3 regions of the Kitasatospora sp. NPDC090091 genome follow, and region 3 is predicted to be linked to each of the others. Evidence: riboswitches for the same ligand, from Rfam matches in the RefSeq annotation. Region 3 holds a riboswitch; each other region holds the start of a gene.
What was found. A riboswitch is a leader RNA that binds a small molecule or an ion and turns the genes downstream of it on or off. The one in region 3 is predicted to bind cyclic di-AMP.
Positions count from the first base shown of each region.

Region 1 (7,740 bases), on a different contig from region 3:
GGGCTCCGCGTCCGACCCCACGCGCGACTCCGCGCACCAGCCCGGCAGCGCCCCGGCGCCACCGGGCGTTCGTGTGCGCGCGCGCCTGGTCGAGGGGGCGGCCGCGCGGCCGAGCGAGTCGGAGGTGACCGGCATGACCCCGGCGGGTCCAGCCGTGTCCGCCCCCTTATGGGAGGAGCTCTTCATGGGCACCGGTACGGCCTTGGCAGTCGATCCCCATGTGGTCACCTGTACGCTCGCCCCCCGCTACGAAGCCGTCAGAACCGCGCGCGACTTCGCCCGAACCGCTCTTCAGCGCTGGGGGCTGGACGAGCTGTTCGACGATGTCGCGCTGGTGGCCTCGGAGTTGGTGACCAACGCCCTCCGGCACGCGATCGGCGCGCGTCCGGGAACGGCGGGCAGCGCGCTCGACCAGTACGACTTTCCCACCCAGGCGGGCCCGGAGGGAAGACTTCCGATCCGGATCAGCCTGGTGCACCGCGCGCCGCAGGTGGTCTGCGCGGTGAGCGACCCCAGCAGTGCCGGCCCGGTGGCACGGGAGGCGGACTTCGTCGCCGAGTCGGGCCGGGGGCTGCACCTGGTGGACTCCTTCAGCCACTCCTGGGGCTGGCACCCACTGGGCAGCGGCAAGGTGGTCTGGGCACTCTTCGAGGCCGGGTCGGAGGCCGCACAGAGCCCGGCACCCGGACTCGGCGGCCGGCACCGGCGCTCGGCCTAGATCCCCGGCTCCGGACCGCGACCACCGCGGCACCCCGTTCGGAACGCGACCACGGCACCCGAACGAGCACCACGACTCCGGCGGCGGCGACCGGCGACCCTCGGGCAGCGGGCACCGGCCGGCCTCGCACCCCTCACGACCGCGACGGCGGACCGGACGGGCGGGCGAGGCGCACGAACCGCACGCGGGAGGCCCCCGGGCCCCGCAGAACCGCCGGCAAGACAAAGGCCGTCGTGGTGTCAGCACCCACGACGGCCCCCCGATGGTGAAGGCGACGGCCGGTCAGACCGCCAGGTGGTCGAACTCCCCGTCCTTGGCCCCCAGCAGCAGCGCCGCGATCTCGGCCCGGGTGTAGATGAGCGCGGGACCGTCCGGGAAGCGCGAGTTGCGCATCGCCACCTCGCCCCCCGGGAGGGCGGCGAACTCGACGCAGTTGCCCTGAGAGTTGCTGTGCAGGCTCTTCTGCCAGACCACGTCCTTGAGGTCCGCAGCCGCCATCCCGTTGTACGTGCCGTGCGTGTCGTGCATAGAAATCTCCCGAAGAGCTCCGGAGTGGTCGTCCAGCGCGGCGCCCCGGCCACAGCCGAACGACTGGACCGGCCCCGTACCGGCCCGGCACAACGCCTCACTTGACGCGATGATAGCTCCAGTGCACGTGCATCAGCACGGGACAGTGCAGGTGCACGGGCCCTTCGCCATCGAACCGCAACTCTTCACCACCTCGACACCTGACGGTACGTAAGCGGACAAAGCCGACTGAATCGGCGAGCTTCCGATAACCGCCCGTAGGCAGCTCCCCGCTGAATGTTGATCTTCGGACGCCCGGAGTCGCACTTCCGTGACCCTGCGTCAGACGGCCGCAGCCCTGTGAGACATCTCACGCGCCACCGGTGCAACAGAGGGCGGGTCCGGACGCGTCCGGGGCGACGCCCCCGCTCCGCGAGGACATTGCACCCTATGTCCGGTTTTGCGGCAGGCCGCCCCGCTCGGTTCGGTAGCCGACTGCAGGCAGGGCGGCCCGATGTCCTACGATCTCCGCCATGAGCACCGCAGCCATCCCGGGCGCGCCACTGCCCGTCCGCACCCCAGGCTCCCGTGCGCGGGGGCGCCACCGCCGCCCCGAGCGCCCCGAGATCCCGACCGGAGCCCCCGCCCTGGTGCTCGCTGTGCCCGCGACCGCCGGCCCGGAGTCCCGCCCGGTGGTCGAGGAACTCCTCTCCATCGTGCGCAGCGAGCAGACCGGCGTACAGACCGCCGCCGGTTACCTCCCGGCCGGCGAGGCCGGGGGCGAGGCCTCCACCGAGGACCGCACCGTCGCCGAGCTGCTGGCCGCGGCCGCCGAGGCCGGCCTGCCCGCGCCGGTCGTGGTGCCGCTGGCGCCGGGGCCGCACGGCTTCCTGACCGAGCTGCACGCGCTGGCCGCCGAGTACGGCGCCCAGGTGACCGACGTGCTGGGCCCGCACCCGCTGCTGGCCGAGGCCGTCCACGTGCGGCTCTCCGAGGCCGGCCTGGCCCGCGCCGACCGCGCCCGGCTGTTCGCCATCGCGACCGCCGCGGACGGCGTCGTGCTCACCACCGTCGGTGGCGAGGACGCCGCGGCCGCCGCCGGGATCACCGGTGTGCTGCTGTCGGCCCGCCTCGCCGTGCCGGTCGTCGCCGCCGCGCTCGACATCCCCGGCTCGGTGGCCGAGGCCGTCGCGCACCTCAAGGAGATGGGCGCGCAGAACCCGGCGCTGGCCCCACTGGTGATCGGCCCGGAGGCCGACTCCGAGCTGCTCGCCGCGGCCGCCGAGGAGAGCGGCTGCCCGTCGGCCGCCCCGCTGGGCGCGTACCCGACGGTCGGCCAGCTGATCGGCTCCACCTACCTGGCCGCGCTGCCGGCCCACGTCGTCGAGGCCGAGGAGGCCGCCGAGGAGCCCGCCGCGGGCTCCGGTGGCGGGCGGCACGCCGCCGAGTAGGCGGGAACGGCAGAACGCCGTGCGAGGCCCGGAACGGTGGCGTTCCGGGCCTCGCGCGTGCCGTGGGCGGCCGGGGAGCGGGCGGGCCTGCCCGCGGCCGGAACGATCAGGAGCCGCCGCCGACCCGTCCGGTGGGCGCGGCGGCGTCCTTGAACCGCAGCGTCGGCAGCTGCACCGGCCGGGACTGCGCGGCGAACGAGGCGAGCGGGGTGCTGCTCGCGTTCCACTGCGGCTGCGCGGTGCCGCCGTCCTCCGCCCGGCGCACCTGGAGCACCTCGGCCCGGCCGGCCCGGCGCAGCAGGACGTTCTTCGGCGGCCCGGCCTCCGGGTCCAGCCAGAGCTCGTTCCCGCCGAACTCGCAGTCCAGCACCAGGACGTCGTCCGGCTTGCCGTCGGGCGTGGCCCGGAAGGCCAGGCCGGCCCGGCGGTAGCCGGTGAACCGGCTGCGGCTGAAGGTGACGGCCTCGCCGGCCAGTTCGTGGTGGGCGGTGGAGACGGCGAAGTCGCTCTGCCCGGCGCCGTCGATCAGCAGCCCGTCGAAGACGGTGCCCTTCTCCCGGCCGAGCGCGTGCAGCGCCACTCCCCCGCCGGCGTTGCCGTAGAGGACGCTAGCGGTGTAGTCGAAGTCGTTGAGGTAGGCGCCGTGCTCGATGCCCCAGCCGCCGTTGTGGTAGGCCGCGAACTCGGTGACCACGTGGTGCTGCCGGGCGTTCAGCCAGACGAAGATGCCGTCCTGCAGGTTGTTGTGGGCCAGACAGCGCTGGAAGGTCCAGACCCCTTCGCTGTTCTCCGGCCACTCGAAGCCGGAGGCGCCGTTGGCGCCCTGGACGCCGACGGCCACGCAGTCCAGCGCCTTGCCGCCGGTGCCGGCGCCCAGGTTGAAGCCGGTCAGCCGGTAGGCCCGCGGGTTGGGCTCCAGCACGGTGCGGGAGGCGACGCAGGACTCGTAGACGATGTCGTCGGACGGCTGTTGCGGGGTGCGGGTGTCCAGCGGGCCGTCCCACCAGTAGGCGTCCTCCCAGGTGTCGTGGCTGATGCAGCTGCGGAAGGTGATGCCGTGGCTGGCGTGCGGGACGTACGCGTGGTTGCCGGCGTCGCGCACCACCACGCCCTCGACCACGGTGCCGCGGGTGGCGTCGCCGAGCATGTGGAAGTGGAGCCCGTACCGGCCGAGCACCGGCGCGGTGACCGGGACGGTACCGTCCGGGCCCTTCCAGCTCTCGCTGGTGTCGGTCCGCGGGCCGACCCAGCGCAGCGCGGCGTGCCGGACGTCGGCCCGGCGGGAGCTGGTGAGGTGGACGTGGGCGCGGCCCTTGGCGGAGCCCTCGACCCGGACGCTGCGGGTCAGGTTGAGCACCTCCGCCCCGACCGTGACGCCGCCGCCGACGGCGACCCGGGGGTGGGCGTACCGGAGCGGGGCCTCCAGGGTGACGGTGGATCCGCTGACGGAGCGCACCACGGCGAGGTCGTAGCGGGCGGAGAAGCCCTCCTCGTCCGGCGGACCGGTCGGGGTGACGGCCAGTTCGTCACCGGGCTGCCAACCCGCGGGCGGCGCGGCGAGGCTGACGGTGGTGGCGCCGGCCCGCAGCTCGCCGGCCGCGCGCACCCAGGCGGTCTTGGCGGCGCCGTCCAGCCGCAGGTAGCCGGCTCCGGTGACCCAGAGGCCGACGTCGGTGTCGACCACGTTCATGCCGTCGCCCCGGAAGCGCTTCTCGTCGACGGAGGGGAAGCGCAGGGTGTGCACGGCGCTGCCGCCGGGGGCGAGGGCGAGGGTGCCGCGGACCTCGACGTTGCCGGCCGAGCTGAGGGTGACGCCGCGGTCGGCGGCGAAGGTGAGCGAGCCGCCGGGCTCGACCAGCAGGGAGCCGACGGCGGCGTCGGTGTCGAGCAGCACCCGGTCGGTGATCCGGACGGCGCTCTGCGGTCCGGGGAGCCGGCCGCCCCAGCCGGCCGGGTCGGACCAGCGGCGGCCGCCCTGGCCGGGCGCGGGGGCGTCGCCCTCGGCGCCGTCGGCGGACGTGGGCGGTGCGCCGGGGCCGTGCTCCGGGCCGCCGTGCTCCGGGCCCCCGTCGCCGCCGGTGTCGGCCAGGCTGGTGGTGGTGCTCCCGGCGGTCGGCCCGGCCGAGCCGGTCAGTGAGCGCCGCAGGACCTCCTCGCCGCCGATCGCCGCGAACGCCGTGCCGACGGCGAGCCAGCGCAGCATTGTGCGGCGGCTTACGGGAGTTCGGGGTCGTTCGGGCGGGATGTCCGGTCTGCGATGCTTTGCCCTGCGATGCGCTCCGCGGGCTCCGTCGGCCGGCTGTCCGCCGCCCTGCTCCTCGTCCATGGCCATCGCTGCGTAGCCCTCCCCCCAGACGGCTCCGTCGGTCCCGACGTTCTGAAGCATAGGCAGTTGCGGCGGCCCGCACGGGCGTTGCCGGAAATCGGTCATTTCTGATCATGGTGGACACGCCACAGGCAGGTGGTTCGCAAACCGTGACGGGTGTCACACATGTTTGCGGTTTGAACTTGAGTCTGCTTAACGTGCTCCCCGTTCGTGGCCACACGGACCCAGCCCGTCCGCAACGCCGAGTCCTGCCGTCGGGTGTGCTGGCAGCGCAGAAACGCACCACGGCAGGAGCGGGGGAACCACAGGTAAGTCGCCCCGGGCCGGTCCTCGTACCGGTCCAGGGCTAGGGGTGAAGCCGCGTCCACAGCGCGGCCGGGCAACTCCAGCCCGAATCCGACAGCTCACCTCGCAGGCGTGGGAGAGGACCGCATCTTCATGCTGCCCACCAACGGCACCCGTCTGTCCGGCCGTACCCGCCGCGCCATCGCCGCGCTCGGAGTCGCGGGCATCGGCCTCACCATCCCCTGCCTGACCACCACCTCCGCCTCCGCCGCCTCGGTCGCGACCTGGGACAAGGTCGCCCAGTGCGAGAGCAGCGGCAACTGGAGCATCAACACCGGCAACGGCTTCTACGGCGGCCTGCAGTTCACCAACAGCACCTGGGCCGAGTTCGGCGGCACCGCCTTCGCCGCCCGCGCCGACCTGGCCACCAAGGACCAGCAGATCGCGATCGCCGAGAAGGTGCTCGCGGTCCAGGGCCCGGGCGCCTGGCCGGTCTGCTCCGTCCAGGCCGGTCTGACCAAGGGCGGCACCCCCGCCGCGGTCGACACCTCCACCGCCGCCAAGCCGGCCGCGCAGACCCCGGCCCCGGCCGCCAAGCCGGCCGCCCAGGCCCCCGCCACCAAGCCCGCCGCCCCGAAGGCCGAGACCCCGGCCGCCGCCGACTCCGCCAAGACCTGGAGCCAGAAGCGGTCCGACTGGTCGCAGAAGTGGCAGGAGAATGGCGGCGACTACACCGTCGCGGCCGGCGACTGGCTGTCCGCCATCGCCGACAAGCACCACGTCCAGGGCGGCTGGGAGCGGCTGTACGAGCTCAACCGCGACACCCTGACCGACGGCCCGAACCACATCTACCCGGGCCAGCACCTGAGCCTCGGCGACCACGCCAAGACCCAGGCCTCGGACGAGTCCGGCAAGGGCTTCGACTGGTTCGACCGCTCCTCCGGCGCGGCCGCGGGCAGCACCGCCGCCAAGCCGGCCGCGCAGACCGCCACCCAGGCCTCCCAGACCCAGGCCCAGGCGCCGGCCGAGGCCGCCACCGGCAGCATGGCCGCCGCGGTCTCCTTCGCCCTGTCGAAGGTCGGCCAGGCCTACGTCTACGGCGGCACCGGGAACGGCGGCTGGGACTGCTCCGGCCTGACCCAGGCCGCGCTGCGCGCCGCGGGCGTCTCCGTCCCGCGCGTCGCCGCCGACCAGGCCGCCGCCAGCACCCACGTGTCGCTGGACGCCCTCAAGCCGGGCGACCTGCTGTTCTGGTCCAACAACGGCCAGGACTCCGGCGTCTACCACGTCGCGCTCTACATCGGTGACGGCAAGTACGTCGAGGCTGCCAACCCGAGCGCGGGCGTGCGGACCCAGACCGTCGCCAACTGGGCCCCGGACTTCGCCGGCCGGGTCTGACCCACCGCACACGCCGCAGCCCCCGGGGAGAGTCTGGTCGCTCTCCCCGGGGGCTTCGGCCTGCCCGCCGCCGGCCGGACCCCGGCCCGCGGGCACCCGGACGGGGAGCCCCGGCCGGGGCGGCGCAGGCGGGCGCGGTGGGCCCGGCGCGGGCGGCGCGGTGGGCCCGGCGCCGGGCCCGCCCGGTCATGGTCAAATCGGGCCGCACCGGGCATGCTGCTGCTCTGCGCACCCGAGGAGGAGTCCCCATGGCCCAGGTCACCGTCACGCTCGACGCCAATCTCGCGATCGACGCGATGATGCTCTCCGGCACCAAGAACCCGCAGGACGCCGTCGAGCTGATCCTGCGCGACTACCTCGCCCGGGGCCGGCGCACCGAGACCCGGACCGGCGAGGCCGCCGACGGACACCGGCTGGAGCAGGGCCGCCCGGCCGCCCAGGAGGGCTGAACGGCGAACGGCCGGGGCCCGGGGAGCACATCGCTCCCCGGGCCCCGGCCGTTCGGGCCCGTTCCGGCCCGGACGCGGCGTCCGGGCGTGCCGTCTCAGCGGGCGCAGGCGCCCGTGGAGCCGCGCATCACGAGCTCCGGCTGGAACATGAACTCCCCGCGCTGGGCGGCGTTCCCGCCGACCTCCTCCAGCAGCGCGTCGACGGCCGCGGTGGCCATCGCCTCCACCGGCTGCCGGATGGTGGTCAGCGGCGGCTCGGTGAACGCTATGAGCGGCGAGTCGTCGAAACCGACCACCGAGACGTCCTGGGGGACGCTCAGCCCGCGCTGGCGCACCGCGCGGATGGCGCCGAGCGCCATCATGTCGCTGCCGCAGACGATCGCCGTGCAGTCCTTGTCCAGCAGCGCGCCGGCCGCGGCGTGCCCGCCCTCCACGCTGAACAGCGTGTGGTGGACGAGGTCCTGGGCCTCCTCCTCGGTCCGCCCGAGCACCTCGCGCATGGCCGCGGTGAAGCCCTCGATCTTGCGCAGCACCGGCACGTACCGGCGCGGGCCGATGGCCAGGCCGATCCGCTCGTGGCCGAGTTCGGCCAGGTGCTGGACGGCC
Region 1 is NZ_JBIVDY010000007.1:9,907-17,646, forward strand. It holds gene ACIPSC_RS13785 (ATP-binding protein) at 185-718, shown strand; gene ACIPSC_RS13790 (DUF397 domain-containing protein) at 1,001-1,246, opposite strand; gene ACIPSC_RS13795 (hypothetical protein) at 1,759-2,676, shown strand; gene ACIPSC_RS13800 (hypothetical protein) at 2,783-4,879, opposite strand; cyclic di-AMP (ydaO/yuaA leader) riboswitch at 5,263-5,433, shown strand; gene ACIPSC_RS13805 (transglycosylase family protein) at 5,420-6,685, shown strand; gene ACIPSC_RS13810 (hypothetical protein) at 6,934-7,134, shown strand; gene ACIPSC_RS13815 (LacI family DNA-binding transcriptional regulator) at 7,230-7,740, opposite strand, start outside.
Region 1: linked by a shared signal. The riboswitch ahead of ACIPSC_RS13805 (transglycosylase family protein) and the one ahead of ACIPSC_RS05600 (M23 family metallopeptidase) in region 3 are both predicted to bind cyclic di-AMP.

Region 2 (7,740 bases), on a different contig from region 3:
CCCAGACGCTCGCGTACCAGGGCTTGGCGGCCTTCGCCGGGGCGGCGGCCGCACCGTCGGACGGCGCGGGCGCAGCCGCGGGGGACTTGGCGGCGCTCTGGCCGGCCGGGTCCACCGCAATGTACGGGGTCTCGCCCGGCATCGCGTAGTGCAGCCGGGCGCGGGCCTGCGCCCTGACGTACTCCGGGTCCTGCCAGCGCGTCTTCTCCCGGCGCAGCTGCTCGACCTGCTGCCGGGCGTGCTCGGCCTTCGCCCGCTGGGCGGAGATCTCGGAGCGCTGGGAGATGAACTGCCGGGTCGGGTAGGCGAGGATCGCGACGAGGGAGCAGAGCACCAGGACGAGGACGGTCGCCCGGCTCGTGAAGCGGGGCCGGGCCGCCAAGCCCGGGATCCTCCAGCCTGCCATCTCCGGTGTCCCCTCCTGGTCGCGACGGTGGCGCCGCCCGGTCGCGACGGTGCCCCGCCGTCCACCCTACGGGGTGAACAGGCGGGGCACCGGCGGGAGCAGTGTGTGTCAGCGCTCGTACTTACCGGGCTTACTGGTCCGCGGAGCGGAACCGCGGGAAGGCGCCGCGGCCGGCGTACTCGGCGGCGTCGTCGAGGATCTCCTCGATGCGCAGCAGCTGGTTGTACTTGGCGACGCGCTCGGAGCGGGCCGGGGCACCGGTCTTGATCTGGCCGCAGTTGGTGGCGACGGCCAGGTCGGCGATGGTGACGTCCTCGGTCTCGCCGGAGCGGTGCGACATCATGCAGCGGTAGCCGTTGCGCTGGGCCAGCTCGACGGCGTCCAGGGTCTCGGTGAGCGAGCCGATCTGGTTCACCTTCACCAGCAGCGCGTTGGCGGTGCCGGTCTCGATGCCCTTGGCCAGGCGCTGCGGGTTGGTGACGAACAGGTCGTCGCCGACCAGCTGGACCTTGTCGCCCAGCTTGACGGTCATGGCCTTCCAGCCGTCCCAGTCCGACTCGTCCAGCGGGTCCTCGATGGAGACCAGCGGGTACGCGGCGACCAGCTCGGCGTAGTACTCGATCAGCTCGGCGGCCGAGAGGGACTTGCCCTCGAACTGGTAGGCGCCGTCCTTGAAGAACTCGGAGGCGGCGACGTCCAGGGCCAGCGCGATGTCGCGGCCGGGCACGTAACCGGCCTTCTGGATGGCCTCGGTGATGAGGTCCAGCGCCTCGCGGTTGCTGTCCAGGTTCGGGGCGAAGCCGCCCTCGTCGCCGAGGCCGGTGGAGAGGCCGCGCTCCTTCAGGACGCCCTTGAGGGTGTGGTAGACCTCGACGCCCCAGCGGACGGCCTCGGAGAAGGACTCCGCGCCGATCGGCGCGATCATGAACTCCTGGATGTCGACGTTGGAGTCCGCGTGCGAGCCGCCGTTGAGGATGTTCATCATCGGGACGGGCAGGACGTGCGCGTTCGGGCCGCCCAGGTAGCGGAACAGCGGCAGGTCGCTGGCCTCGGAGGCGGCGTGCGCCACGGCCAGGGAGACGCCGAGGATGGCGTTGGCGCCGAGCGAGGACTTGTCCGGGGTGGCGTCCAGGTCGAGCATGGCCTGGTCGATCAGGCGCTGCTCGGTGGCGTCGTAGCCGACCAGCTCCGGGCCGATCTGCTCGATGACGGCCAGGACGGCCTTCTCCACGCCCTTGCCGAAGTAGCGGTTCTTGTCGCCGTCACGAAGCTCCAGCGCCTCGAAGGCGCCGGTGGAGGCACCCGACGGGACAGCGGCACGGCCGGTGCTGCCGTCGTCGAGGCCGACCTCGACCTCGACCGTGGGGTTGCCACGCGAGTCGAGGATCTCACGGGCTACGACGACATCGATGGACGGCACGAGGCATCTCCTAGCGGAAGCAGGTCCGGCTGACGGTGGGTGCTGTCGGCCGGACGATTGCGGAGTCGTTACGACCAGAGCCTAACCGCACGGGCTCTCGGGGCCACGTCGGCCATGGGTCCGTCTCAGCGTGTGGCCGCACTACCCACCGGTAGTTCACCTGGTTGCCCCGTGAAAGCGGTCCGGATGCGGACGAAGGGGGACGTATCCGGCCCCCTTCGTCCGCGCCGGGCGGTGGCCCGGGTTCAGCGGACGGCGGTTCAGCCGAGGTTGAGCACCTGGCCGGGGATGATCAGGTCCGGGTCGCCGCCGACGGTGCCGCGGTTGCCGTCGTACAGCGACTGCCAGCCGCCGGACACGCCCTGGGCGGCGGCGATGCCGCCCAGCGTGTCGCCGGCCTGGACGGTGTAGCCGTGGCCGGTGCGCTGCTGCTGGGCGGCCGGGTCGGCGTGGACGGGGGTCGGAGCGTCGCCCTGGCCGATGTACCCGACGCCCTGGCCGGCGGACTGGACGGCGGCCTGGGGGGCGTAGTCAGCGGTGTGCTGCTGGTACACGCTCTGGTGGCTGGTCCAGTACCAGGCGCCGTCGTTCTGGTACCAGTACACCTTCGCGTCGGCGTCCCAGCCGCCCTGGCCGGAGAAGCCCGGGGCCTTGGCGTCGTGCTGCGCGGGCTGCTGGGCGGCCGGCTTCGGGGCCTGCTGCTGCACCGGCTTCTGAGCGGGCTGCGCGGGCTTCTGAGCCGGCTTCGACTGGGCGGGCTTCGGCGCGGCGGGCTGCTGCGCCGCGGGCTTGGCGTCCACGGCGGTGTCGACCTCGGCCGCGGCGCCGCCCTTGCTCAGGCCCGCCCGCTTGGAGCAGACCGGCCAGGCGCCCGGGCCCTGCGAGGCGAGGACCTTCTCGGCCACCGAGATCTGCTGCCCCTTGCTGGCCTGGTTGGCCTGCGGCGCGTACGCGGTGCCGCCGTACGCCTTCCAGGTGCTGGAGGTGAACTGCAGACCGCCGTAGAAGCCGTTGCCGGTGTTGATGCTCCAGTTGCCGCCGCTCTCGCACTGGGCGACCGCGTCCCAGGTGGAGACGGGGGCCGCCGAGGCGCCGGTGGCGGTGAGGAGCGGCATCGCGAGTCCGACGCCGGCCACACCGGCGACGGCGATGGCCTTCTCGGCCTGGGTGCGGCGGCGGTGGCGGCCAGTTCCAACGAACAGCATGAAGACGTCCCTCTCCGCACGCCTGCGAGGTGAGCTGTCGGGTTCGGACCGGGAGGTGGCCCGGCCGCGTGTCGCGAGGCGTTCTGCCCGCGACTGCGGCTTCACCCCAAGCCGTGGAGGACGGCAACAAACCTGGGTCCCCCGCCCCTGCCCAGGGTTCTGGTCGGTTTCCCGTGGCGCGGCGGGCAGGATTCGGCGTTCCGCGCACGAGGTCCGCAGCTGCGAACTGCAGGGAGAGTAGACAGATCCTCACACCAATCACAAGCTCATATCGCCGATATCACACAGAAATTACGGCACACGGTCGATCGCCTACCAACGGAGGCGGTATGTCCGGATTGATGGCGGTTCAACCCCCCTGAATGGGCGGCTCGGCGACGCCGTGTCAGCGTGTCGAGCCGCCGGCCGGAGGACGCGCCGGCCGCTGCAATCGGTTCCGGCCCGTGATCAGACGGGGTTCTTCTCCGCGTTCTCCGGAGTGAATTCGACAGGAAGTTCACGAAGTCCACGCATGATCAGACCACCTCGCCACCGCAGATTCTCCGGGCTTTCGGCGAGCTGCAGATCGGGCAGCCGGGTGAGCAGCGTGGCCAGCGCGGCGCGGCCCTCCAGGCGGGCCAGCGGGGCACCGATGCAGTAGTGGATGCCGTGCCCGAAGCCGAGGTGCGGGTTGTCCGTCCGTGCGAGATCGAGGGTGTTCTCGTCGGCGAACCGCGCCGGGTCCCGGTCCGCCGCCGCGAGCACCACCAGCACCGGGTCGCCCACCGGGATCTCCACCCCGCCGATGGTCAGCGGGCTGGTCGCGAACCGCCAGGTGGCCAGCTCCACCGGCCCGTCGTAGCGGAGCAGCTCCTCGATCCCGGTCTCCAGCAGGCCGGTCTCGCCCCGGGCGATCGAGTCCTGCAGCAGCTCCCGCTGCCCGGGGTTGCGCAGCAGCGCGTAGGTGCCGTTGCCGATCAGGTTGACGGTCGTCTCGAACCCGGCGAACAGCAGGATGAAGGCCATCGCCGCGGCCTCGTTCTCGGTCAGGTGCTCGCCGTGGTCGCTGGCCCGGATCAGCCCGGAGATCAGGTCGTCGCCGAGGTCGGCCCGCTTGCGGTGGATCAGCTCGGCCAGGTACGACCGCATCCGCTTCACCGCCCGCCCCACGCCGCCGCGCCGGCCGCCGCCGTGGCGGATCATCATGCCCGCCCAGTCGCGGAAGTCGTCCTGGTCCTCGGCGGGCACGCCGAGCAGGTCGCAGATCGCGTAGATGGGGAGCGGGAAGGCGAACTCGTGGATCAGGTCGGCGCTGCCGCGGGCCGCGAAGCCGTCGATCAGCCGGTCGGTGAGCTGCTGCACCCGGGGCTCGAAGGCGGCCACCCGGCGCGGGGTGAACGCCTTGGAGACCAGCCGGCGCAGCCGGGTGTGGTCCGGCGGGTCGATGTTCAGCAGGTGCGTCATCAGGTTGGCCTGCCGCTCGCCCGGGATGCCGACCCGGCCGGTGCGGTGCGCGTGCGTGCTGTGGTGGACCGGGTTCTTGGAGAGCCGGCTGTCGGCGAGCGCCTGCCGGGCGTCCGCGTACCTGGTCACCAGCCAGGCCTCCACCCCGCTCGGCAGGGTCGTGCGGTGCACCGGCTCGTGCTCCCGCAGCCACGCGTACGCCGGGTACGGATCGGCGGCGAACTCCCAGGTGAAGAGCGACGGGCGGGCGGGATCGGGCTGAACTGGCATGGGTCGACCGTATCCGGTGGAGATCGCCCGTACGGCAGGCGTGAGCCTGGTCACCTGAGGGGTAATTCCTGTTGCGGAGGATCGGGACGAGCCTACGATCCTCCGCAAAGCACGTGTGTGGGCGCCGGTGCGGAGCCGCCCACCAGGGAGGAGCGCACCATGCGGGTCACCGGGGCAGTCGTCGTGATCGCGGTACTCGACGGCGGGTCGGGGGCCGACCTCGCGCGCCGTTTCACCGCGGCCGGCGCCGCCGGCGTCCTCATCGCGGACGAGCAGGTCGGCATCGCCGAGGACCTCGCCACCGAGCTCGACAGGCCGGGCTGTCCGGTCGTCGGCGTCTGCGGTGACGTCCGGCGCCCCAGCGACGTCGCCGCCCTCGTCGACACCGCCGAGAAGCACCTCGGGCCGATCGACCTGTTCTGCGTCGCCGGCCCGGACGGCGAGCGGATCGTCTCGCTGGCCGACCTGCCCGACCACCTCGACCTGGAGCGGCTCGCGGAGCTGCTGCAGTTGGTCGGCGAGGCCATCGGCGAGGTGGTCGTGCCGCAGCCGCGCCGGCCGGTGGAGGAGGCGGCGCGCGTCTGAGCATGCCGCCGGGCACCTCCCGGGGCGAGGCCCGTCCGACCGTGCCCGCTCCGGCCTACTCGGGCTTGAGCCCCTCGGCCGCGCGGACGGCCTCCCGGTAGCCGCGCGCGGCCGCCCGCAGCGCCGCGTCCACGTCCACGCCCGCGTCGTGCGCGCGCTGCGCCAGGGCGAGCAGCAGCGTGCCCGTCGACTCCGCGGTCAGCTCGGCCGGCAGCGCGTACGGCGCGTCCGGCACGCCCGTGAACCCGGCCCGGCGGACCCGGGAGACCAGCTTCGCCGCGTACGCCAGCGACGGCAGCCCGGCCGGCACGCCGTCCAGCACCGACTCGCGCCCGGACTTCTCGGCGGCCTTCAGGGCCTCCCAGTTCGCCTCGACCTCGGCGGCGCCCTCGGCCTGCGCGTCGCCGAACACGTGCGGGTGGCGGTACATCAGCTTCTCGACGATGTCGCCCGCGACGTCGTCGATGGAGAAGGCGTCGGTGGGGTGCTCCTCGGCGATCCGGGAGTGGAAGAAGACCTGGAGCAGGACGTCGCCGAGCTCCTCGCGGAGCGTCTCGCGGTCCTCCTCCTCGATCGCCTCGACCAGCTCGTAGGCCTCCTCGACCAGGTACTTCACCAGGCTGGCGTGGGTCTGCTCGGCGTCCCAGGGGCAGCCACCGGGCGAGCGCAGGCGGTCCATCACCGAGACCAGGTCCAGCAGCCGCGCGCCCGGCAGGTCGTACGAACCGGGCAGCACCTCGATCTCCGGCACCTCGCCCGCGTGCTCGACCGCGAGGCGGGCGAGCGCGTCGGTCAGGCCCGGGTCGCCGTCCGGGCTGCCCAGCCAGACCGTCGTGCCCGCACCGGCCGGCTGCCCGGTCAGCGTCCGGGCCAGCGCCGGCGCGGAGCCGGGCTCCACGATCTCCACCTCGACCCCGGCCTGGCGCACCGCGGCCACCTGCGGGTGCCCCGCGTCGGCGGCCAGCACCCGCCCGGCCGAACGCAGGGCCTCCCACGCCGGCCAGGACAGCAGACCGGGGGCCACCCGGTGGGTGGTGGTGAGCAGGATCAGCTTCGCGCCGGGAAGATTCGTCACACCCCGAACCTACCCGGGCCGCCCCGGCACCCGCTTCCGCATTCCCGCCCGCTCGGCCCGCTGCCCGGGCGCGGGAACACCGGACGTCGGCGCTTCCGACTTCCTGCGCGCGCCGCCGGTCAGCGGGCCAGCCAGGGCGGGAGGTCGGGGACGAGGGCGGCCCGGGCGGCGTCCCACGTGCCGTAGCGGGGGTTGATCCGCAACCGGAGCGCGGTGGCCGCGTCGGCCAGGGCAAGGCGGACGACGTCCTCGCCCTCCGGGGTGCCGGCATCCGCCCCGGCCGCGGCGGCGAGCCGGAGGATGCCGAGCCGGCGGCGGAACCAGTCGTCGATCCCGCTGCCCGGGACGCCCCGGTCGGCCAGCACCCGGGCCAGCGGATCGGCGCCCCCGGACCGCTCCGCGGCGTCGGCACGCGCCGCCGCCACCTCGGCGGCGCCGACGGCCAGCCCGCGGTCGGCCAGCGCACGGGCCACCACCGCGTCGAGCACCAGGTCGGCGACGGCCCGCCGGGCCGGCCCGTCCGGCTGCTGCCGGGCGTCCACCGACGGGCCGCCGGCCGTGTGCCGCAGCTCCGCGACCCGGGCCTCGACCGCGCGCACCGGGATCCGCCGCCCGTCCAGCACCGCCGCGGTGCCGGCCGTCAGCCCGCCGCCCCCGCATGCGGCCAGCCCCGCGGCGGCCGGTGCGACGGCGGCGAGCAGGGCGCCGACGGCGGCGGTCCGACGGTGCATGGCGGCCTCCGGGGCGAGGTGGCGGCGGGCCCGGAGGGGCGCTCCCACCGGACGCAGCACGTCCACCGAGCGTAGGTCCGGGAGGCCGCCGTCGCGCGGACCGCGAGCCGAACGGGTCACCCGTTCGGTGGCCGCCGCCGGCCGTCCCCGGCTACGGCTGCGGCGCGGTGCGGTCGATCAGGGCGGCGACGCCGTCCAGGATGCACTCCAGGCCGTAGTCCAGCGGGTCCTCCTGCTGCGGCGCGAAGGCACCGGCCGCGATGGCGGCGGTCAGCGCGGGGAAGCGCGCGCCGTGGCGCTCCAGCAGCTCACCGGTGAGTCGGTTCCATTCCCGGTCGCCCTCCTGGTTCGCGTCGAGCCGCTGCTGGGCGAGGCTGCGGATGTGCCCGACGATCAGCAGGAACGTGTCGTGCCGGCGGGCCGGGGGCAGCCCGCTGTCCGCCAGGGCGGCGAGGGCCGCGTCGAGCCAGGCCAGTTGGTTGGGCCCCATCAGCTGCCGGCGCATCGCGGTGGCGGACAGGATCCACGGGTGGCGGCGGTACAGCGCCCAGCACTGCCGCGCCCACTCGGTGAGCCGGGGGCGCCAGCCGCCCTCCGCCCCGCCG
Region 2 is NZ_JBIVDY010000008.1:338,528-346,267, reverse strand. It holds gene ACIPSC_RS17035 (septum formation initiator family protein) at 1-382, opposite strand, end outside; gene eno (phosphopyruvate hydratase) at 537-1,826, opposite strand; gene ACIPSC_RS17025 (transglycosylase family protein) at 2,087-3,031, opposite strand; cyclic di-AMP (ydaO/yuaA leader) riboswitch at 3,037-3,206, opposite strand; gene ACIPSC_RS17020 (cytochrome P450) at 3,479-4,744, opposite strand; gene ACIPSC_RS17015 (SDR family NAD(P)-dependent oxidoreductase) at 4,904-5,329, shown strand; gene ACIPSC_RS17010 (MazG family protein) at 5,385-6,404, opposite strand; gene ACIPSC_RS17005 (hypothetical protein) at 6,524-7,135, opposite strand; gene ACIPSC_RS17000 (TetR/AcrR family transcriptional regulator) at 7,287-7,740, opposite strand, start outside.
Region 2: linked by a shared signal. The riboswitch ahead of ACIPSC_RS17025 (transglycosylase family protein) and the one ahead of ACIPSC_RS05600 (M23 family metallopeptidase) in region 3 are both predicted to bind cyclic di-AMP.

Region 3 (7,740 bases):
TGGGCGGAGGCCGAGGGCCGCGCGCCGGTGGCCGAGGCCCCGCTGCGGACGGTGCTGGCGCTGCTGGAGCTGGGTGAGGGCAGGATGCGCGACGGCTGGCCGGAGCTGACCTCGGACGCCGTGGAGCAGCTGCTCCACGAGCGGCTCCACCTCTACGTGCAGCCCGACCCGGAGCAGGACCCGCTGGCGTACGGCGAGGCGGTGCGACTGCTGATCGACCACCAGCGGGCTTCGAAGCGGCTGAACGCCAAGCGGCAGGAGCGGCTGCACGCGGAGGCCGAGTGGCAGGGCGAGGTGGCGGCCGGCCTGCTCCGCCGGGCCGATCTGGTGACCTGGCCGCGGCTGTACGCGCTGCTGCTGCACGCGTACGGGGTGGACGTCACCGACGAGGCCGCGGTGTTCGACTGGCTGTCGGGGTTCCGGGAGCTGGCCGAGGAGGACCGGCGGGCCGCGTTCGAGGCGCTGGCGGAGGCCGGCTGGCTGGACGAGGCGGACCCCGCGGGCTGGGGTCCGGGCCGGGTGCTCTCGGTCGGGATGGCCACCGACGGCGCGCGGCGGCTGCTGGAGCACGGGCTGATGCGGCGCAGCTACCGCAACCTGGCGGAGCTGACGGCGCTGGGCCGGCCGATGCCGGACGAGCTGTCCGGGGACTTCGGGGCGTTCGAGGAGGCGGCGGAGTCCGCCGCGCTGGACCTGTTCGGCTCGTGGACGGTGCCGGGGCTGCCGCGGCTGCTGGTGGCGGAGTTCCCGGAGCTGGCCCCGGAGCCGGGCCAGCAGGAGATCGACGCCTACCTGGCCGGTCTGCCGGCCGAACAGGACGCGGCGGAGCAGGACGCGGCGGAGCAGGACCTCACGGAGCAGGACGCGGCCGAGCAGAAGCGCACCGAGTAGCGCGGACGGCGCGCGGAGACGGAAAGGCGCCCCGGCCGGTACATCGGTACCGGCCGGGGCGCCTTCGTCGTGCCGCCCTCACGGGGCGGCCGCCCCCGGGGGGCGAACCGTCAGGGGGTGACGCCGCGCTGCTCGAACCAGCTCTCCGGGTCGACCGGGGCGCCGCCGTCGGGGCGCACCTCCAGGTGCAGGTGCGGGCCGGTGACGTTGCCGGTGGCGCCGACCTTGCCGAGCTGCTGGCCGGGGACGACCTTGCCGGAGCCCTTGATGATCGAGGAGAGGTGGCAGTACCAGATCTCGGTGCCGTCGGGCAGCGTCTCGACGATCCGGTAGCCGTACGAGCCGGCCCAGCCGGCCGAGGTGATGGTGCCCTGGCCGACCGCGTACACCGGGGTGCCGGTGTCGGCGGCGAAGTCCAGTCCGGTGTGCAGGTGGGCCCAGTAGGAGGCGCTCTGGCCGTAGTGGGCGGAGAGGCGGTAGTCGCGCACCGGCAGGTTGATCGCGGCGAGCTTGGCCTTCTCGGCCGCCTCGGCGGCGCGCTTGGCCTCCTGCTGCTGGACGGCGCGCTTGGTCTCGGCCTCCTTGGCGGCCTGCAGGCGGGCGGTCTCCTCGGCGGCGGTGCGCTGGCTGTCGGCCTGCTGCTGGATCCGGGCGGCGAGCGCGAGGCCCGGGTCCGCGGAGAGCGCGACCGGGGCCTCGTCCGGCGCCTCGACGGCGGGCGCGGCGGCCGGGGTGGCGGAGGCGAAACCGGTGGCGCCCAGGGTGGCGGCGACGGCGGTGACGCCGAGCAGCGGGGCGGTCCCGCGGGTCTGACGCGGCATCCGGTGGCGGTTGGTCTCGGCGGGCTGCGGGGCGGCCTCGTCGTCGGACCCGCCGTACTCGCCCAGGTGGGCGGGCGGCCACGGGTGGTCGAGCAGCTGGGTGCCGGCGGAGGAGCCGGGCAGATGTGCCGGAGAGTGCGTCGACGCCACGGAGGCGCGCTCCTTTCCTTCCTTCGCGCCTACCGGGTTAGCTGACGGGTTCGGAGCAGGAAGGTCTCCTACGGCTGGGCCTGGGCCCGGCCGATTCACCCCAAGGAACGTGGTTCCCCGGCTCCCTGGCCTGCCCGGAGGCCGGCCGGCGGGATTAGGCGACGGCGCACGGTGCCGTCTGGGTACGGCGTTGCGGACCGCGCTGCGTTATCAAACGTTAATCCTAGGAGCCCCCGATTCCAAGCCGTCCGCATGGGACGACAGGACACAGCTCGGACACTACGCGATCCGGTGGGCGATTTGGGGCGTTTGACGACAACTGACACTACCGAACGTGATAGGACGTCAACGAACGACCCCGTGTTTGAGTACTTCTACTCATGTGGACCTCGTTCGACGGCGCGCATCCTGGCGCCATGAACGCACCGATGCAGTCACGCACCACGGCCGCGTACTACGTCCAGGCCGTGCTCTCCTTCACCCTCTCCGCCGGCGCCCTCGCGATCGGCATCGCCTACCTCCCGGTGGGCGCCTGGACCCGCGCCTTCCTCGGGGTCGGCCTGCTCTACACCGTCACCTCCGCCTTCACCCTGGCCAAGGTCGTCCGGGACCGGCAGGAGACCAACGAGATCGTCACCCGGGTCGACCAGGCCCGGCTGGAGAAGCTGCTCGCCGAGCACGACCCGTTCAAGGTCGAGGGCGCCTGAGCCGACAGGCCGGGAGAGCGGCAGACCCCCGGACGCGCCAGGGCCGGGGCCCGGGCCGGGACGCGCGACAGGCTGACGCCGATAGCTTGACGGCTAAGGCTATTAGCCTTAGCTTTATGGGTGTCGGCAGCGCCCGCCGACACCCCGTCCCGGCGGACCGCGGAGGCCCTCATGACCGGCACCAGCACCCCCACCACGCTGTTCCTCGACGTCCCCGGCGGCCGGCTGGCCTACGACGACACCGTGCAGGGCGACGGCCTGCCCGTCGTCCTGCTCCCCGGGATGCTCGACAGCCGGGCCGCCTACCGGCACCTGCGCCCGCTGCTGACCGCGGCCGGCCGCCGGGTGATCACCATGGACCTGCGCGGCTTCGGCGAGTCCTCGATCGCCTGGGACGACTACTCGCCGGCCGCCATCGCCACCGACGTGCTCGCCCTGCTCGACCACCTCGGCATCGAGCGGGCCGTGCTGGCCGGCAACTCCTACACCGGCGCCACCGTGGTCAAGGCCGCCGGGGACGCGCCCGAGCGGGTCGCCGGGATCGTCCTGCTGGACGCCTTCGTCGAGAACCTGCCGCCGACCGCCCTGCAGCGCGCGATGTTCGGCGTGATGGGCACCCTGCTGGTGCACTCGCCCGCGTTCTGGGGCCTCTACCACCGGAAGATGGCCTACCCGGGCCCCAAGCCGGCCGACTTCGACGGCTACGTGGACGGCCTGGTCGCCGCGATGCGCACGCCGGGCCGCAAGGCCGCGACCCGCGGCTACGTCCGCGGGGAGTCCGCGCCCGCCGGCTGGACCGCCGCCGTGACCTGCCCGGCGCTGGTCGTCATGGGCAGCAAGGACCCCGACTTCCCGAAGCCGGAGCTGGTCGCGGACCGGCAGGCCGCCGCGCTCAAGGCCCGCAAGGTGATGATCGAGGGGTCGGGCCACTACCCGATGGCCGACCGGCCGCAGGCCACCGCCGACGCGCTGCTGCCCTTCCTCGCCGAGCTCGCCTGAAACCGCCGCCGACCCACCGCGCGGTCCCCGCGCACCACGCCGACCCGGGCGCCCGCGTGCGCCGAACCCCACCCCGGAACCACGGAGGCCGCTCCCCATGCCCCGCGTAGGACTCACCCCCGAGCAGGTCGTCGACCACGCCCTCGCCCTCATCGACGAGCAGGGCGCCGAGGCCCTCACCCTGGCCGCGGTCGCCGCCCGCGCCAAGGTGGCCACGCCCTCGCTGTACAAGCACGTCAGCGGCGGGCTGGCCGAGCTGCGGCGGCTGGTGGCCGTCCGGGTCACCGGCGAGCTGGCCGACCGGCTGGCCGGGGCGGCCGTCGGCCGGGGCGGGGACGACGCCGTCGCGGCGGTCCTGCGCGCCTACCTCGGGTACGCCACCGAGTACCCGCACCGCTACCACGCGCTCCCGCAGGCGCCGCAGCCCGACGACGACCTCGCCCGGGCGGCCGCCCGGCTGGTCGGCGTGATCGTCGCGGTGCTCCGCGGGTACGGGCTGGAGGGCTCCGAGGCGATCCACGCCGCCCGGACCGTCCGCTCGGTGGCGCACGGCTTCGCCTCGCTCTCCATCGGCGGCGCCTTCCAGCTCGCCGAGGACCTCGCCGTCACCGAGGACCGCCTGATCGCCGTACTCACCGGGGGCCTGCGCGCCTGGCCGGCGCCCTGACCCGGGGCCGCCCCGGCGCACCGGAGCGCCGGAGCGGCCCCGGAAACGCCGGAGGGCCCGGAGCGTGATCGCTCCGGGCCCTCCGGCGTGGTGGTGGGCCTAACAGGACTTGAACCTGTGGCCTCTTCCTTATCAGGGAAGCGCTCTAACCGTCTGAGCTATAGGCCCTCGCCGAACCGCCATCCTACTCGACCGCGACGGGTGCCCCGCCACTCGGCAGTCGGACCGACAATCGGGCCGGCGTTCGGGCCGGCAATCGGCCGGCAATCGGAACTGATCGGGACCAATCGGGCAAGACGGGATAGATTGGCCGGCAACAAGGTACGAGGAATCGAGAGCCCGATCCGGCAGAGCCCCACAGGGCGGCGGAAAGGCCATCCCATGGACCTGACCTCGCCGTGGCTTCCCCCCTCCGAGGACGAGAACCGGACGCCGCGGAGCAGCCCGACCGCGCGCAGCGCCATGCGCTGTGTCCGGTTACTGCTCGGCTGCACCAGCGCCACCGAGCTCCTCGGCACGGTCCTCGCCGAGGGCCCGGGCTGGATCACCGGCGAGGGCTCCGCGCTCTACCTGCTGGACCCCGCCGGAATGCTCCGGCTCACCGCCTCCCACGGCCTGCCCGACTGGGCCCACGAGCGCTACAGCGTGGTCGACCCGGCGAGCGACCTGCCCGCGGCGATGGCGCTGCGCCTGCGCCGCCCCTATCTGCTCAGCCCCGAGCGCACCGGCGTCGAGTACCCGAACCGGAACACCGGCATGGGCACCGGCATGGTCGCCGTCATCACCCTGCCGATGATCGTCGACGAGCAGCCGATCGGCGTCCTGGGCCTGGCCCTGGCCCACCGGGGCACCGTCCCGCGGCGCGATCTGGACGTCCTGGAGACCCTGGCCGACGCCTGCGGCCACCGCCTCGCCCACCTGCTCGACCACGCGCACCCCGAGGGCCGCGCGCCCGTGCGCGGCGTCCGGCCGGGCCCCGGGGCCACCGGGGGCGACGCCGAGCGGGCCACCGGGCCGGCCCAGCCGATGCTGTCGCTGGCCGTCCGCTCCGCCGGACACGGCGCCTTCGAGCGGGACCTGGTCACCGGCGAGACGTACTGGGACGACCAGGCCTACCGGGTGACGGGCCGGCCGCCGCCGGCCGAGGGCGCCCAGGCTCCCGCCCCCGACCTGGAGCGGATCGTCCACCCCGAGGACCTGCCGGACGTCCAGGCCGCGCTCGCCGAGGCGCTGGCCGCCGGCGGCCCGTACCGGATCGCGTACCGGGTGCTGCGCCGGGGCGGCGGCGTGGTGCGGATCGAGGAGACCGGCGAGGTGATGCTGGACGTGCACCGGCGGCCGGTCCGGATCGCCGGTCTGCTGGCCGACCGGGACCGCGTCCGCGCCGCCGAGGAGCCGTCGCCCGAACCGCCGGAGGGCGGCGCGGCGGCGGCCGCCGCCCGTTCGGCGCTGCTGCTGGCGCTCACCCGGGCGCTGTCCCGGGCGGTCACCGTCCGGGACGTCACCACCGCGGTGACCGATGTCGCCCGGCCCGCGTTCGGCGCCGCCAGCATCGTGCTGGACCTGGTGGACGAGGGCCGGCTGCTGCCCGTCTCGCACACCGTCTACGGCGGCCCGCGCCGCACCGAGCTGACCCGGCTGGCCGACCTCTCCGAGGGCGTGATGCAGCACGCGCTGGCCCGCTCCGCCCCGCTCTTCAGCGAGCCCGGGCGGACCGGGCGGGCGCCGGAGAACAGCGGCGGGCCGCTCACCCCGGCCGCCTGGGCGGTGCTGCCGCTGATCGCCTCGGGCCGGCAGGTCGGCTCCTGCCTGATCACCTTCGCCACCGAGCGGGTCTTCGGCCGCGAGGACCGCACCCTCTACTCCGCGTTCGCCGGCGTCCTGGCCCAGTCGCTGGAGCGCGCCCGCCTCTACGACACCCACCACCACCGGGCCACCGAGCTCCAGCGGGCGATGCTGCCGCGCACCCTGCCCCGGCTGCCCGGGATCGCCAGCGCCGCCCGCTACCTGCCCAGCACCGAGGGCATGCAGATCGGCGGCGACTGGTACGACCTGCTGCGGCTGCCGGACGGGCGGATCGGCCTGGTGATCGGCGACGTCCAGGGCCACAACGCCGAGGCCACCGCGGTGATGGGCCAGCTGCGCAGCGCCCTGCGGGCCTACGCCACCGACGGGCACGACCCGACCGCCACGCTGGCCCGGACCAGCCGGCTGCTCTCCGGGCTCGACACCGACCTCTTCGCCACCTGCCTCTACCTCACCCTGGACCCGGCCGACGGCACCCTGCGGGCGGCCCGCGCCGGGCACCCGGCCCCGGTCCTGATCACCGGCGACGCCCGGGCGGTGGAGCTGGACCTGCCGGGCGGCCCGCCGCTGGGCGTGGCCCCGGGGCTGCCGTACCCGCCGGCGGTCGGGCACCTGGCCCCGGGCGAGACCCTGCTGGTGTACACGGACGGCCTGGTCGAGGACCGCGAGGAGGACTACGACGAGTCGGTCCAGCGGATGCTCGGCGGCCTGGAGCTGTGGGCCCGGCAGACCGGCCCGGTCCTGATCGGTCCGGCGCCGGCCCTGGAGCGGCTGGCCGACCTACTCACCCTCAACGTGACCGAGCGCCGCTCCCGCCCGGACGACGTCGCGCTGCTCCTGCTGCACCGGGTGTCGCCGGCCCAGTAGCGCGACTTCCGGCCGACGGAAGGGCCGATCGGGCCCGAAGGACGTCTGATTGACGCCGTATTGACGGGATGTTGACGAGATCCGGTCACATGGCGAGATCCGTTCACATCTTCGTAGGATCATCACCCTAGAATTCGCCGCGTGACGATGACTCAGTGGTGCGTGACGGCAGCCGGCGTTCTCGCCGCCCTCGCCCTCGTGGCCGCCGCCCGCTACCGCGCGGTCTCCGCCACCCAACGCGGCCGGGCCGACCGGCAACAGCGCGAGATCGCCCTCCTCCGGGAGCAGCTGAACACCGAACTGGCCCGCCGTGGCAGCGAACTGGCCGCCGTCCAGCAGGAGCAGGAGCTCAACGCCTCCACCCAGCGGGCCTTCCTCAGCGTGGCCCGCCGGATCCTCGTCATGGCGCACGACCAGCAGGCCCTGCTGGACGAGATGGAGCGCACCCACGACGACCCGGCGCTGCTGGAGGGCCTGCTCAAGGCCGACCACGCCGCCGCCCAACAGGCCCGCCTCGCCCAGACCCTGGCCGTCCTCTGCGGCGCCCGGGCCGGCCGGCACTGGCCCGAGCCGGTCTCCCTGGAGGACGTGGTGCGCGGCGCCCAGTCGCGCATCCTGCCCTTCCAGCGGGTAGTGGTCCGCAGCCGGATCGAGACCGCCGTGGTCGGCGCCGCCGCCGAGGCGCTCATCCACGCCGTGGCCGAGCTGCTCGACAACGCCACCCGCTACTCCCCGCCCAGCACCCAGGTGTTCGTCACGCTGATGCCGGTGCACAACGGCGCCGTCATCGAGATCGACGACGGTGGCGTCGGCATGCCCGATCAGGCGGTCG
Region 3 is NZ_JBIVDY010000002.1:567,553-575,292, reverse strand. It holds gene ACIPSC_RS05605 (hypothetical protein) at 1-891, shown strand, start outside; gene ACIPSC_RS05600 (M23 family metallopeptidase) at 1,002-1,862, opposite strand; cyclic di-AMP (ydaO/yuaA leader) riboswitch at 1,875-2,033, opposite strand; gene ACIPSC_RS05595 (YiaA/YiaB family inner membrane protein) at 2,279-2,569, shown strand; gene ACIPSC_RS05590 (alpha/beta fold hydrolase) at 2,741-3,568, shown strand; gene ACIPSC_RS05585 (TetR/AcrR family transcriptional regulator) at 3,666-4,235, shown strand; tRNA gene ACIPSC_RS05580 (tRNA-Ile) at 4,327-4,403, opposite strand; gene ACIPSC_RS05575 (SpoIIE family protein phosphatase) at 4,617-6,908, shown strand; gene ACIPSC_RS05570 (sensor histidine kinase) at 7,056-7,740, shown strand, end outside.